Algoriphagus machipongonensis: one gene and its partner. The protein of the gene in region 2 interacts with the protein of the main gene of each other region in a pairwise test. Links are inferred from orthologs where the notes say so. Each region holds a gene or a part of one and is shown on either strand. Other genes may lie near its edges.

Region 1 (8,905 bases), 350 kb from region 2 along the record:
ATTAATGATTTATTTCGGAATTGATAAGAGTTGGGAACATTTTTCAATAGTTTTCGGTATTATTCTTTTAAGGTCTGTAATAATGGTAGCCGTATTTTCGTCTTCCAGTAAGAAGATCCAAGGAACTAAGGCCCCAAAAAACATCTGGATATTGGATTTCTTGTATTTAGGTTACTTTTGGGTACTAGGGACTATATCCCACCAGGCAAAAGACATCCAATGGAAATAAACGAAAGAGGTTTTTCAAATAAAGCACTAGAAGATTTTGCACTAATCGACAGAGCGGTTCAGGATAAAGATCAGCAAGCCTATGCCAGCTTGATGAAGCGGTATAAAAAAGCGGTCTTTTTTATGATCCTAAAAATGATCCGTGATGCTGATGATGCAGAGGATCTGACAATGGAAGCTTTTGCTAAAGCTTTTAAAAATCTACATAGATTCAAAAAAGATTACACTTTCAGTACCTGGCTTTTCAGAATTGCCACAAACAATACCATTGATTTTATCCGAAAGAAAAAATTAAAGACCATGAGTCTTAATAATACTTTGACGGATGACAGCGGTAACTCGGTCAATATTGACGTGGAAGATGATGACAACAATCCGCAGGATGAATTTATCAGATCCCAAAGAATAGAGATGGTGCGTATTTTTGTAGATAAGCTACCGGCAAAATACCGTAAACTAGTGCAGTTGAGATATTTTGACGAACTATCCTATGAGGAGATTGCCCAAGAACTAGAAAAACCTTTAGGGACAGTCAAAGCTCAGCTTCACCGCTCTAGAGAATTACTATATGAAATCGCCGCTGGCAAACAAAAACACATCTAATGAATTCCGGCACCCAGCTTATCCAAGCTTATTTTCCCAATCTCACTGAGGATCAAATAGCAAAATTTGATCGACTTCAAGAACTCTACGAGGATTGGAATTCTAAAATAAACGTGATTTCAAGAAAGGATATGGATCAATTTTATATCCACCACGTCCTGCATTCATTAGGTATTAGTAAAGTCATGAACTTCCAACCCGGCACCAAAATTCTTGATATCGGTACAGGTGGAGGCTTTCCTGGGATTCCTCTAGCCATCCTATTTCCTGATACACATTTTCATTTAGTTGACTCTATCGGAAAGAAAATCACTGTGGTGAAGGATGTTGCGAAGCAGTTAAAATTAGCAAATGTGGAAGCTCAGCAAACAAGAGCCGAGCAACTTGTTCGTAAATATGATTTTGTGATCAGTCGGGCTGTCACCCGAATGGCTAACTTTTACCCTTGGGTCAAAAACAAAATCCGTAAGGAAGATTTCAATGAATACCCCAATGGAATTCTTTATTTAAAAGGTGGTGAAGTTGATGAGGAGATGGAAGAATTAGGTAAATCCTATGTGGTTTACCATTTGGAGGACTATTTCAAGGAGGAGTTTTTTGAAACCAAAAAAGTGGTTTACATGCCCTGGGAGGATAAGAGGTAGTAAAGGTTTTAAATGTTTGAAGTATGTATTTCTGATGTAAAGCGATAAGATGAAAGTCAGAAATTCAAATGAATTTTTTTTAGATTTTTGGTGTGAGAAATCGAAAATTGACTATTACTATTTTTTCAATTTCTAAATTTTTTGCCGAGATTATTCAGTAATAGCTTTATCCGTTCAATCAGGGATTACTTGTAATTATTTTTTTTATTTCCCGACAATTAGCTCCGCTACTCTTGCCTCATTTCAGAGATTAGCGCTAATTTGAAGTCTCAATTCCCAAAGCTGTATGTATTTAATTTTTGATACCGAAACCACCGGATTACCCCGCGATTACAATGCCCCCATGTCAGATGTGGATAACTGGCCACGACTGGTCCAGCTTGCCTGGCAATTGCATGATGAGAAGGGAAATCTGATTTCGAATCATAATTACATTATCCGTCCAGAAGGTTTTACCATCCCCTATAATGCGGAGAAAGTCCATGGAATCTCTACCAAAAGAGCCTTAAAAGAAGGACATGACCTAAAGCAAATACTTGGGATTTTTGAAGGAGATGTAAAAAAGACCAAATATCTGGTGGGTCACAATGTCGAGTTCGACATCAACGTGGTCGGTTCGGAGTACCTGCGAGCAGAGGCTACCATGCCCCTTACCGCCGATCAACTAGACACCAAAGACATATCCACTGAATTCTGTGCTATCCCTGGTGGTAGAGGGGGAAAATTCAAATGGCCTACGCTGACTGAGTTACACCAAAAACTTTTTGGTAAAGGCTTTGGAGATGCTCACGATGCAGCCTATGATGTAGATGCTACAGCACGCTGTTTCTTTGGTTTGATCACTCAGGGTGTACAAGCTCCTGAAGAAGGGATTGCAATTTCTGAAGTGATCTATGAGGCTCCGAAGCTTGATGAAGCCAATTTTGCACAGGCAAAAGATACTCAAAAAGCTGCAGCCAAAGATGTATTGAAACAGGCAGGAAAAGCAGACATTTCAGACCTGACTGATATTCCTTTTACGCACCTACACGTCCATAGTCAATACTCCGTCCTACAAGCTACCTCAGAGATTCCTGCTATGGTAGCGAAGGCTAAAGAAATGGGGATGCCTGCAATCGCCATGACTGACCATGGCAATATGATGGCAGCCTTTCATTTTGTAAAAGAGGCACTATCCAACGATATCAAACCTATTCTCGGTTGTGAATTTAACCTTTGCCGGGACAGAAAAAATAAATCAAGCAAAGACGATGGTTATCAAACTGTATTAATCGCTAAAAACAAAGCCGGATATCATAACCTGGCTAAACTGGCTTCCTATGCCAATATCGAAGGATTCTATTATCTACCTCGAATTGATAAGGAGGTCCTTCAGCAATACAAAGGAGACCTCATCGCAACGACTGGTGGGCTATGGGGTGAAATTCCGTTTTTGATCCTGAATGTAGGGGAAACACAAGCGGAAGAAGCCTTTTTGTGGTGGAAAGAACAATTTGGAGAAGATTTCTATGTAGAACTTTGTAGGCATGGGATACCCGAGGAGGAAAAGGTAAACGAGGTGCTTTTGGAGTTTGCTAAAAAGCATGACGTTAAATACTTCGCCGCAAATAATTCCTACTATACAAATAAAGCGGATGCAAAGGCCCACGATATTTTACTTTGTGTTAAGGATGGGGAACTGGTAGAAAAACCAAAGAAATACATCGGTAAAAGAGGACGGGAATTCCGGTATGGCTTCCCAAATGATGAGTATTACATCAAAAGCCCTGAGGAGATGAAGAAGCTCTTTGCTGATTTACCCGAGGCTATTGAATGCACCGCAGAGATTACGGATAAAATCGAACCCTATAAACTAGCTCGCGAAGTTTTACTTCCTGCCTTTGATATTCCTGATGAATTCAAGCATCCTGAAGATGAAGTGGACGGTGGAAAACGGGGTGAAAATGCCTTTTTACGACACCTAACCTATGAAGGGGCAAAAAAACGATACGAGGAAATCACTCCGGAGATTGAGGAGCGCCTGGATTTTGAGTTAAAAACGATTGAAAACACCGGGTATCCAGGATACTTCTTGATTGTGCAGGATTTCATTGTAGAAGCAAGAAAGCTTGGGGTTTCTGTGGGACCGGGACGTGGATCTGCAGCAGGATCCGCAGTTGCCTATTGCACAGGCATTACTAATATTGACCCGATCGCTTACAACCTACTTTTTGAGAGATTCCTAAACCCAGATCGAGTTTCACTACCCGATATTGATATTGACTTTGATGATCATGGCCGACAAAAAGTGATTGACTATGTAATCAAAAAATATGGAGCAAATCAGGTAGCCCAAATCATCACTTATGGTACCATGGCTGCAAAATCTGCTATCCGTGATACTGCTAGAGTATTGAATCTACCTTTAGCAGATGCCGGAAGGCTAGCCAATTTGGTGCCTGACATTAAACTGAAAGCTTTATTTGGACTGGCGGGAAACAGAGCTGCACTTTCTGATAAATTAAAAGGTCAAGGTGAACTCATTGCCAAAGCTGATGAACTGATCCGAATTTCAAAAGGGCAGGATGAATCGGCTAAAACAATCAATCAGGCCACCATGCTTGAAGGTTCGGTCAGAAACCTGGGGATTCACGCTTGTGGGGTTATTATCACACCCGATGACATTACCAATTTTGTTCCGGTAGCTCTGGCAAAGGATTCTGACATGGTCTGCACTCAGTTTGATAACTCTGTGGTAGAATCGGCCGGACTCCTTAAAATGGACTTCTTGGGACTCAAAACCTTAACCTTGATTAAGGATGCTGTCAAAATTGTCAAGGAAAGGCATGGCATCGAATTAGATCCGGAAAAATTCCCGATCGATGATGTAAAGACTTATGAGCTATTCCAGCGAGGTGAGACGGTAGGAATCTTCCAATATGAATCTGCCGGAATGCAGAAGTACATGCGTGAGCTCAAACCGACTGTATTTGCCGATTTGATTGCTATGAACGCCTTGTATCGTCCAGGTCCATTGGAATACATCCCAAGCTTTATTAGAAGGAAGCATGGTGAGGAGCCCATTACCTATGATCTGGATGACATGGAGGAGTACCTCAATGAAACCTATGGGATTACGGTCTACCAGGAGCAAGTGATGTTACTTTCTCAGAAACTTGCTGGATTCACAAAGGGTGAGGCGGATGTATTGCGTAAGGCAATGGGTAAGAAGCTGAAGGATGTCTTGGACAAAATGAAGCCTAAATTTGTCAACCAAGCGGCAGAAAAAGGCCATGATAAATCCAAACTTGAAAAGATTTGGAAAGACTGGGAAGCATTTGCCTCTTACGCCTTCAACAAATCACACTCTACTTGTTATGCTTGGGTAGCTTACCAAACGGCCTATTTAAAGGCTCATTATCCTGCCGAATACCTGGCTTCGGTTTTGAGTAATAACATGAATGATATTTCGCAAGTAACCTTCTTTATGGAGGAATGCAAGCGATCTGGAATTCCTGTTTTAGGCCCGGATGTCAATGAATCCAAAAACGGATTTACGGTAAACGCTGAAGGAGAAATCCGATTTGGGATGGCAGCAATCAAAGGTGCAGGCTCAGCTGCTGTAGATGAAATCATCAAGGAAAGAGAGGAGAATGGTCCGTTTAAAAATCTTTTTGATTTTGCGAAGCGTGTCAACTCTAAAGCTCTTAACAAAAAGACCATGGAGGCACTAGCAATGGCAGGGGGCTTTGACTGCTTCCCTGAGCACCATAGACGCCAATACCTTGAAGCAGCGGATGGAGACCTGACTTTGATAGAAAAAGCAACGAAATACGCTCAAAAAGTACAACAAGAAGAAGAAAGTGCTCAAGTTAGTTTATTTGGAGGAAGCAGCGGAAGTATGGATATTCCTTTGCCTTCAGTGGCACCGATGGAGCCCTTCTCCCAACTACAGCAATTGAACATTGAAAAAGAAGTGGTGGGGCTTTATATCTCAGGACACCCACTGGATCAATATAGGTTAGAGATTGAATCATTTACAAATGCGAATCTTCCAGATCTAAATGATATTGACAGCTTTAAAAACAAGAAAGAAATCAAGCTAGCCGGATCTGTAAGTAGTTTTGCTCATAGAACTACCAAAAACGGGAAACCTTTTGGTACGCTAACGATGGAAGACTACCATGGTGGATTTACTTTTTTCTTGTTTGGTGAAGATTATGTGAAGTTCAAGGAGTATTTCATGACTGGATGGTTCCTTTTCATTACTGGTAGGATTGAACCAAAAAAATGGGCAGAGAATGAGCTGGAGTTTAAAATCAGTAATATCATGCTACTCAGCGAAGTACGTGGTAAAATGGTTAAGGGAATGCGGATTAATATCGATTTGGATGATTTAACTCTTGACTTGATGGAAAAATTAGAATCCATTACAGAGAAGTACAAAGGCGATGCAAAACTTTATTTTGATGTCATTGATAGAAAGGAAAATATTGCCTTAGAACTATTCTCTAAACGCTTCTCCATAGATCCAAGCGCAGATATGATCAAAGAGCTGAAAGAGATTCCAGAGGTGATTTATAAAATTGTCTAATCAGTTTTCATTTATTCTATCAATGAGTCATAGATAAAAAAATTAAATCCCTCGGAACTTATTGCCCATCAATACGCTTTAGCTCATATATTTGGCAAAAATTAAGCAAAATTAAAACTAAACATACAATGGGAAAATCAATTGAAATCACAGATGCAAACTTTGAGGAAATCATCAAATCAGACCAACCGATTTTGGTTGACTTCTGGGCTGAATGGTGTGGACCTTGTAAAATGATCGGTCCAGTAGTGGAAGAATTGGCTGGTGATTATGATGGAAAAGCAGTAATTGGAAAAGTTGATGTTGACGCTAACCCTGCTGTAGCTCAAGCATTTGGAATCAGATCGATCCCTACCCTTTTGTTCTTCAAAGGCGGTGAAATCGTAGACAAGCAAGTTGGCGCAGTGCCTAAAGCAGTTTTGGCTCAGAAGCTAGACGCACAACTTTAATTTATAAATAACATTCTTAGTAAAGCCACAGGGTATTCCTTGTGGCTTTTTTTTATCTTGAGCCTAAGATGATAGAAAAACTGATTTCACTTGAGGAGTTTTGGTCTTTGCGAGAACAATTGCCATTAATAGATGCAAGAAGTGAAGCGGAGTTTCTCCAAAGCCACATACCCCAATCGATCAATATCCCAATACTTTCCAATAGTGAGCGCACTGAAGTAGGAACACTTTATAAACAAAAAGGGGCTCTTGATGCCACCATCAAGGGATTTGAACTGGTAGGCCCAAGATTTCACCAAATTCAAAAAAAGGCAATAGAACTTTTTCCTAAGCAAAAAATAATCGTGTACTGCTGGAGGGGCGGTATGAGAAGTCAGATTCTTTCCTGGCTTTTAAGCATGGTAGGATTTGAAGTCTTCCGACTCAAAGGCGGATACAAAACTTATCGAAACTACACTTTTGATGAAGTTAGAAAACCTTGGAATCTATTGGTACTCGGAGGTAAAACTGGTGTTGGAAAAACCAGACTTTTAAAAGCTTTAGAAGACAAAAATGAGCAGGTGCTGGATTTAGAAGACTTAGCTAATCACAAAGGTTCCGCTTTTGGAGGCATTGGTCAACAGCCTCAGCCGAGTGTAGAACAATTTGAAAATTTAATGGCTGAAAAACTACGTCAGTTTAACTCAAATGAAACTATCTGGCTAGAAAATGAAAGTAGGCGAATCGGTAAAATAATTATCAACGATCAGTTTTTTAACTTGATGGGTTGCTCTCCATTGATTGATATCTTAAAATCAGAAGAGGAAAGAATCCAACTGATCAAAGAGGAATATGCATCACTTCCCAAGGAAGAACTTATCAAGGCAATTAATCGGCTGAAGAAAAAACTAGGCGGTCTTCGAACGACCACAGCCATAGAAGACATCATCAATGATCATCATGAATCATGGATTTCCAACCTGTTGATCTATTATGACAAAACATACCAATTTGATTTGGAGCGTCATGACCCTAACAAATTAAAAAGGATTGACCTTACAGGAATAGGAGTGGAAGAATCAGTCAAATTAATAATGGAAATTAAAAACCAACTAAATGGAAAAATCAGTAATCCGGCTCACTGAATGGAGTGAAGGTTCAGGTTGTGGCTGTAAAATAGCCCCAGCAATTCTTGACCAAATTCTTAGCTCCAGCGGCTCTTTCACCCAAGTTGATCCAAATCTATTGGTGGGCAACTCTGGAAAAGATGATGCAGCAGTTTATCAGGTTTCGGATGATCTTGCAATGATCAATTCCGTAGACTTTTTCACCCCGATTGTAGATGATCCATTTGATTTTGGAAGAATTGCCGCTGCGAATGCCATTTCTGATATATACGCTATGGGTGGGAAGCCTGTCTTCGCCAATGCTATTTTAAGCTGGCCCGTAGAGAAACTTGCTCCTGAACTCGCAGCTAAGGTAATGGAAGGTGCTAAGAGCATTTGTAAAACTGCTGGAATCGAACTGGCAGGAGGTCATAGCATCGCTGCAAAAGACCCGATTTTTGGGCTTTCTGTAAACGGGATAATCCACCCTAGAAAGATTAAAACCAACAAAGGAGCAAAATCTGGAGACATCATTTATCTAACCAAACCACTGGGAATTGGCGTTTTGGCCACTGCGCTGAAAAGACAAAAGATTCAAGACAAGGATTATGCCCATTTGATTGATACTGCCTGTCGTCTAAATTCAATTGGCGAGCTGATAGGAAATCATGAGGAGGTTCATGCGATGACTGATGTGACTGGTTTTGGATTGCTAGGACACCTTATTGAAATGTGCGAGGGATCGGAAGTTTCAGCAGCCATTGAAATCCACAAACTTCCCTTGATAGAAGGGATACAGGAATATATCAATCAATTCATTTTCCCGGATAACACCTACCGAAATTGGAATGCATATAGTGCCAAAACCAAAGGTGTAGAGGGCATGGATTTGGTCAAACTATGCGATCCTCAGACTAGCGGTGGATTAATGCTGGCGGTAGATCCTGAAAATCAGTCTTGGTTTGAAAATGCAATGAAGCAACAAAATCAAGTAATCTGGGAGATTGGAAAATTTACTGAGAAAAATGAGTTTACCGTGGCAGTAAACTAAAAAAGCCAGCTTTAAAGCTGGCTTCCCTTTTTATTGTTTTGTGAATTTAAACCAATGGAGACACTCCTCCGCTTACCATAAACTTCATCACATCTGAACTCTTAACTCCAGTTAATGGAGTAACGTTCTCTTTTGGAACCAAGAACACATTTCCAGAAACATTGTAGCTATGAGGAAAGTAAACAGCTACTAGATCAGCCTCTCCTACTATGGACATATCTTCTTGAGTAATAAAACCCAATCGCATCAATGAATCGGTAAGCTGAACTTTT
Region 2 (7,092 bases):
ATGGGTGATACCAGTACCCTACTGGACCCAGATGTAGTGGAGAAAATTATTGATGGCAGAAAATAATTAAGGAAGCTATAAGAATATAAGCCCGTTTAATAATCAATTGAATTGGGCTTTACTTCAAATGAGCGTCTTTCTAACGAAGGACGCTCATTTTACTTATTGGGGATTTTCAGGACAACCTCTGATTAAACTTTTGGTCTAGAATCCTCTTCAGTGGCATCAACTTCTATCGATGTTTTGATAGTGTCTGGAGAGTCCATTTCTTGTTTGTAGAAATTATGAACTCCAACCATAAAAGCCACAATCAAGGCCCAAGTTAACCTTCGAAAATACCTAACTACCTGATGAATTATTCTCATTTTACAGATCACTAAAATTTTATTTTGCCAATTTCCGTACCACAAATTTTTATTGCCATTTTGGCAGACTCTTAAAAATCAGTGATTTGAATTAGTATATTTCGAATATGGCCAATGTTATCATCCACCGAGTTGCGGAATTTTTAAGGAGTTTCCCTCCATTTTCATTCTTAGGAATAGAAGATCTAGAAACCGTAGCAAGGAATGTCAGCATCCAATTTTTAGAAAAAGGAGAGACCTTATTTCATCAAGGAGATCCGGCTCAGCCACATTTCTTTATTGTCAAAGACGGTGCCATTGAACTAACCGAAAACGGTGAATCAGGAGAAGAAATCGTTGAATATTGTGATCAGGGAGATGTCTTTGGTGTATTGGCTTTATTGGGAAAAAGACCCTATGTGCTAAATGCCCGAGCTGGAGAAGACAGCCTTCTCTACTATATTCCGGTGTCGATCTTTGAATCGATAATGGAGCAAAATAGCCGCGTAGCTCTGTTTTTTGCTGCGGGATTCGCTAGTGGACAAGTGGTCGTCCGGCAGGATCTCTCCCAAACTCAGAAGGCCCGAGGAATATTTCGGGGCAATCCCCAAGATCACTCCCTATTGATTTTTTCAGACCCTTCAGTTATAAGCATTTCTGAAAATGTACTGACTGGGCATAAAAATCTGACCATACAAGAAGTAGCATCTGCAATGACTAAAGCAGATGTGAGCAGTATCGTTATTGTAGATACGCAAAAGCATCCGCTTGGAATTATAACGGATAAAGATCTGCGTAAAAAAGTCGTTACCGAAGCTTTGCCTCTCAGCTCAAAAGCCAGTGAAATCATGAGCAATTCCTTGATCGTAAAAAAGCGTGGAGAAGCATTTGCGGATTTGTACCTATCTATGATCAAAAATCGCCTACATCATCTGATTCTAACAGAAGATGGAAGCGTCAACAGTCCAGTATCAGGAATTATTTCTGACCACGATGTGCTGTTATCTATGGGAAATAGCCCCGCTGTGTTAATTCATGGTTTGCTAAATACCCTAGATTTAAAAGAGATTAGACACATCAGAGATAGAGCTGAACAAATGCTTCGGTACTATTTGGAAAATGAAGTGGCTATGGATTTTATCGCTTCGGTTGTGACTGAGATCAATGATGTAATCATTGGGCAAGCAAGGGTCATAGCCGAAAAAAAATATGCAGCCCTTTATCCAGAATTTAAAGATACCAAGTACTGCATATTGGCATTAGGAAGTGAAGGAAGAGAGGAGCAATTACTTAGAACAGATCAGGATAATGCCTTACTGTATGAGGATGTACCCCTTGAATTGGAAAAGAAAGCATCGGAGTACTTCTTGAAAATCGGAACTGAGATAGTAGAGGTTTTACTGAATGCTGGTTTTTCCCCCTGTCCTGGAAAAATCATGGCAACAAATCCTTTATGGGTTCAACCCTTGACCGAGTGGAAGAAATTATTCTCAGAATGGATCTTAAGACCTAATGAAGAGGCGCTATTAAAGTCTGCTATCTTCTTTGATTTTCGACCTATCACAGGGACGAAGTTACTGGCTGAAAAACTGACAGATCATATTTACGAGGAAGTTGAAAAGAAGCATTTTTTCCTAAACTTTCTGGCAAAAAACGCCTACTTAAATCCAGCACCTTTGGGATTCTTTAAAGGATTTATGGTTGAAAAATCCGGGGAACACAGAAACCAATTTGACATCAAAGGTCGGGCAATGATGCCTTTAGCTGATTTGGCAAGACTGTTAATTTTAGGCCATGGAGTCGTGAAAATCAACAATACTTTTAAGCGATTTGAGAAACTCGCCGAATTGGAACCTAACAACAGAGAACTTTTTATTCAGGCAGGAAAAGCTTATGAGATATTAATGAGAATGAGGGCTTTGGAAGGTTTTCAAAATGAAAATAATGGGCGCTTTATCGACCCGGAAAAGCTCGGGAAGCTCCAAAAACAAATATTAAAAACCACCTTCTCCCCCCTTTCTGAGCTTCAGGAGTTAGTGAAAATCAGATTTCAACTAGATTACTTTTCAAAATGAGTTGGTGGCCCTTTGACAATAAGACCCCAAATCAGCAACCCTTCGTCAAGGATTACCTTACAAAGGTCAATGTCAGCATCCCTGAAATCCGAAGTTTGGACCAGCTGTCATTTGTGGTCTTGGACACAGAGACTACAGGTCTAAACCCATCAGTAGATCATATCTTATCTTTTGGAGCTGTAAAAATTGAAGATCAAATGATCCAAATTTCTACGGGTGTAGAGTGGTATTTAAAGTCCTCAAAAAAAGATTTTAAAACAATTCCTGTTCATGGGCTCATCGGAAATGAAGAAGCAGTTCCGCTAGAACAGTTTGCTAAGCGGGTACTGGAATACTTTGAAAACAATATCCTGGTGGGGCACCACTTGGGATTTGATTTAGAGATGTTGGAAAAGGCCTTGAAGCCTTTTGGGCTGGATAAAATTCAAAACAAATGTATTGATACCATGAGCTTAGCGATTCGACTAGACCATGGTCTCATGGCTGACCGGAATTATATTGATTTTAAAGACTATTCTCTTGACAGCCTTTGTCAGCGATATGACATCAAAACGGATGACAGGCATACCGCAGGAGGTGATGCATTTCTTACGGCGAACCTGTTGCTAAAATTATTAAAAGCTGCTCAAAAAAAAGGGATCATGAACTGGGGTACCCTTAGAAAATAACTACCTCACTTCCGAAGGATATTAATTATTTCCAGTCAATTGTTACATTCCCTTTGGCCTTCATATGAACTGTCAATCCATTTTTGGAAGGGAAGAAATCCTCTGGACTTACTTCCAGACCCTCTATTTCTAAGTTGGCAATTCCTGTTTTCAGTGACAGCCTATCCTCAATTGTCACAAGACTTTCCACTAAGGTTTCACCAATAGGAAAAACAGCCCTTTTTTCTATGTTTTTGATGATTTTTCGCTTCTTCAAACCCACGCTTGTTTGAGCTCCAAAGTTTCCGCTTTCCATTTTGAAATTAATGTCCTCAAAATAAAGAGTCTCATTCACTGCATCATAAGCAGGTTTTCCGATCACATAGATCTTACCCTCCAAACTTTTCCCATTGGTCTGGGTAGCAAAGAAATCCATTGAGATGCCTAGAAATTCTCCGTAGGCATAACTCTTCAGGTTACTTGGCGTCATCATGGTTTTCTTATCAACTCTGATCTGCTTTCCATTAAAATTTTCACCCAGAAGTTCATCTAGTTGTTCATAAGAAATCGTCCAAGGCAGAGTAATTTCCAGGTGATTTTCAGAATCACTGTTTTCGGACAATTCAGGCAATGGAAATGCCCTGCTTGGCGCAGCGTCTCCTGGGTGGGTATTGACTTTACCATTTAGCCCAAGCCATAAATTCAAATCCTGATTGGCTCCAAAGTATTCTTTGAGTTTCAGGGAATCCGGCTGAATAGAAAATGCTGATTTTTCTTCTTCCCAATTGATGGTAAATGGTCTTCCTACTTGATTCCAAGCGAGGTCTATAAATGACTTTAAAGAAAATATGGAAGAGTTTGAATTTAGGTTTTCCTCTCCCCATTTATTTATTTCTTTCTCTAATAAGCCCGATAAATCTACTTTCATCCCAAAGACATCCAGGGAAAGCTCCCCTCCAAGATCCACAAGTTCAAAATCCTGGACAGAGATTGACCAATCAGGATTGATGGTTGGGTTGATAATAAATACAGGAGAAACAGTTTCATCCAGAGGAATTCGAGTTTGAATCAAGTTACCTAAGCCTTTTTTCTTTAAACCTAACTCTCCTTCGATTTTCAGGGGAAGGGTAAGTTGCATCCTCTGGCTATCTAACGTTGTATAAGAAGCCATTCCATTTCTGTTCAACTTTAACTCTCCCTCTAAATTTCCCATATCCAGATTTTCATCATCAATGATAACTGCAGGGATGACTTGGTTTAAGATTTTATTGAGAGATTGTTGAGGTATGGATACAGGCACATTAACACTGGAATATGCCGGAGGGGGAAGCGGAGAATCTGGAATTTGATGAGGATTGAAAGACTTACAGGAAGAAAGAAGCAATCCTCCTAAAAACATAAATTGAAGAATTTGGTATGGAAGCTTTTTGGATTGTATTTTCATGCGATAAAATTCATATTAAATCAGGGAACTTTATTCTCCCCAAAAATATTGCCCAGTTATAAATTGTGATCAATGAATTGGAATAAACTTACAGAAGAAGGTCAAATAGATGCGATCAAGCAATTGAGCGAAGAAACCCCTGTGTTAATTTATAAACATAGTACCCGCTGTTCCTTGAGCAGCATGTCTTTAAATAGGCTTCAGCGGAATTGGAAGGATGAAGATAATCAACAAGTAGCACCTTACTTTTTGGATTTAATTGCCAATCGTCAACTTTCAGATCAGGTGAGTATTGATTTTGGAATTCCTCATGAATCTCCTCAAGTCATTTTGGTTAAAAATGGAAAAGCTGTTTATGACAACAGCCATTATGGAATTTCTTATTCCGAGATCATGGAGCACTTAAAATAGCATGGAAGTTTAAATGATTTTTTTGCCTTTTATCCCTTTGTTTTTCCACTCTAATTTTTCTTCTCATCTGCAGTAAACCATTGACCAAGTATCTAGGTCAAAGAGATAGATTTACGCAATTATGAGAAACCTATACAAGACCATTTTTATTGTTTCATGCCTGTTTCTAGTTTTTGAAGCGTATGGGCAACGTACTCAGGGACAAAACCAGATCAAGCTTCGCGGAACTGTCATGGATGGCAGTACTCAAACGCCAATGAATGGTGCAAACATCCTAATTAAAACCGTGACCGATTCTTTGTTGGTAGGAGGAGTGACTGACGCTCAAGGAAAATTTGAAGTAAACCGACCTGACATTCCACAAGTAAAGATTGAGATTAAATTCATCGGTTATGAAACGATTACCAAAACTCACAACCTAAGAGACCCATCTGATTTGGGAACCTTAGTGTTAAAAGAAGATACCCAGACTTTAGGAGAAGTGATTATTGAAGGCCAATCTCCGGTAGGAGAAATGAGAGGAGATACTACCTCTTTCAATGCCTCAGCTTTTAAAACAAAAGAAAATGGAATGGCTGAAGACCTGGTAAGAAAATTACCGGGAGTAACCATCGCTAATGGAGAAGTTCAAGCCCAAGGCGAAGCCGTTCAAAAGATATTAGTAGATGGAAGAGAATTTTTCGGTTCGGATCCGAATATCGCTCTTCGAAATCTCCCCGCAGATGCGATTGACCGTGTAGAAGTTCTTGATCAGAAGTCTGACCAAAGCCGATTAACGGGTTTTGATGATGGAACCTATACCAAAACCATTAATATCATCCTGAGAGAAGACCGTAAAAACGGAAAGTTTGGTAGAGTCTACGGAGGATATGGAACAGACGATAGATATTCGGCTGGAGGAAGTGTGAACCTATTTAATGGAGACCGAAGAGTTTCTATTTTAGGTCTATTCAATAATGTCAATCAGCAAAACTTTTCAAGCGAAGACCTAGCAGGTGTAAATGCCAACGCTTCTGGAGGAAGAGGACGTGGTCGTGGCGGCTGGGGAGGTGGAGGCGGAAGCTTCTACGGTGGCAATGATATTGGAACGATTACCACCAACGCGATTGGTTTGAACTATAGTGACAAGCTGGGTTCCAAAGTAAATTTAACCGGAAGTTATTTCTTCAATAACTCCAATAACTCCTTGAGACAAATCACCAATCGTGAAACTGTCATCAACGAAAGTCTGACTCAGTATTATCAAGAGAACTTGGTCAATACCGTGGAAAATTACAACCACAGAGCAAATGCGAGAATTGAAGCAGACTTAAATGATAAAAACTCTCTGATCATCACCCCAAATATTTCTTTCTCTACCCGGAAGACCTTTAGTGATCGAGATGCCTTCACCTCTAATAATGCAGGCGATTCCCTATCTGCACTAAGATCAATTACGGATGCAGAAAACAATTCATACAATATCTCAAACAACATCACTTACCGATATAAGTTTGACAAAAAGGGAAGAACATTTTCTACGGACATCTTTACCAATTGGAATAATAATGACCAATATTCCGAACTGTTGGCAGCAAGTGTAGACTATGATAGAAACGCAGTAGACACAACCTTGCAAGAAACCGACGTGTTATCAAAAGGCTTTAATTATCGTGTCAACATGACGTGGACAGAACCTTTGGGAGAAAAATCTATTGGTACGGTAGGTTACCAAATTGGAAATAACAAAACTGATTCTGACCAGAGAACACGAGTATTTAACGAAGAAATGCAACCCGTCTTGGACACTGCATTAAGTAATGTTTTTGAAAACAAATTTATCACTCAAAGACTTCGTACCGGATACGCTTATAATAACGAAGGTTGGAACTTTAACGTCAACTTGGATTATCAAAACGCCAGATTGGACAATGAGGCTACTTTCCCAAACCCAGGTGTTTTTAATAGAGACTTTAATAACATCCTACCAAGTGCTCATGTGAGTTTCAGAAACCGTGAAACAGGAATGAATTTCCGAATTCGCTACCGTACCAATACAGATGAACCTTCTGTAAGCCAATTACAGAATGTGGTAAACAACCAAAACCCTCTAAACCTTAGTGTTGGTAACCCTACTTTGAGCCAAAGTTTTCAGAATAGCATCTTTGCCAACATCGGTAAATTCAACATGG

The links.
Region 1: the proteins of ALPR1_RS02845 (region 2) and dnaE interact in binary tests that used the Escherichia coli proteins (3 or more experiments, as listed by UniProt). The link is inferred for Algoriphagus machipongonensis from one-to-one orthologs.

Annotation. Positions count from the first base shown.
Region 1 is NZ_CM001023.1:1,036,635-1,045,539, reverse strand. The notes cover bases 1,436-6,248. They hold dnaE (DNA polymerase III subunit alpha), read left to right. Parts: upstream 1,436-1,761; coding sequence 1,762-6,048; downstream 6,049-6,248. Other genes in these bases: trxA (thioredoxin), read left to right, coding at 6,159-6,248; rsmG (16S rRNA (guanine(527)-N(7))-methyltransferase RsmG), read left to right, coding at 1,436-1,475. Also shown: ALPR1_RS04515 (glycosyltransferase), read left to right, coding at 1-229; ALPR1_RS04510 (RNA polymerase sigma factor), read left to right, coding at 220-831; more of rsmG, read left to right, coding at 831-1,435; more of trxA, read left to right, coding at 6,249-6,497; tRNA 2-selenouridine(34) synthase MnmH, read left to right, coding at 6,566-7,621; selenide, water dikinase SelD, read left to right, coding at 7,593-8,633; ALPR1_RS04480 (DUF502 domain-containing protein), read right to left, coding at 8,680-8,905. UniProt on the Escherichia coli protein: DNA polymerase III is a complex, multichain enzyme responsible for most of the replicative synthesis in bacteria. This DNA polymerase also exhibits 3' to 5' exonuclease activity. The alpha chain is the DNA polymerase catalytic subunit.
Region 2 is NZ_CM001023.1:687,283-694,374, reverse strand. The notes cover bases 1,252-4,251. They hold ALPR1_RS02845 (3'-5' exonuclease), read left to right. Parts: upstream 1,252-2,415; coding sequence 2,416-3,087; downstream 3,088-4,251. Other genes in these bases: ALPR1_RS02840 (DUF4403 family protein), read right to left, coding at 3,113-4,251; ALPR1_RS02850 (DUF294 nucleotidyltransferase-like domain-containing protein), read left to right, coding at 1,252-2,419. In the rest of the region: acs (acetate--CoA ligase), read left to right, coding at 1-66; ALPR1_RS02855 (hypothetical protein), read right to left, coding at 192-365; more of ALPR1_RS02850, read left to right, coding at 473-1,251; more of ALPR1_RS02840, read right to left, coding at 4,252-4,510; bacillithiol system redox-active protein YtxJ, read left to right, coding at 4,583-4,921; ALPR1_RS02830 (TonB-dependent receptor), read left to right, coding at 5,043-7,092. UniProt on the Escherichia coli protein: DNA polymerase III is a complex, multichain enzyme responsible for most of the replicative synthesis in bacteria. The epsilon subunit contain the editing function and is a proofreading 3'-5' exonuclease.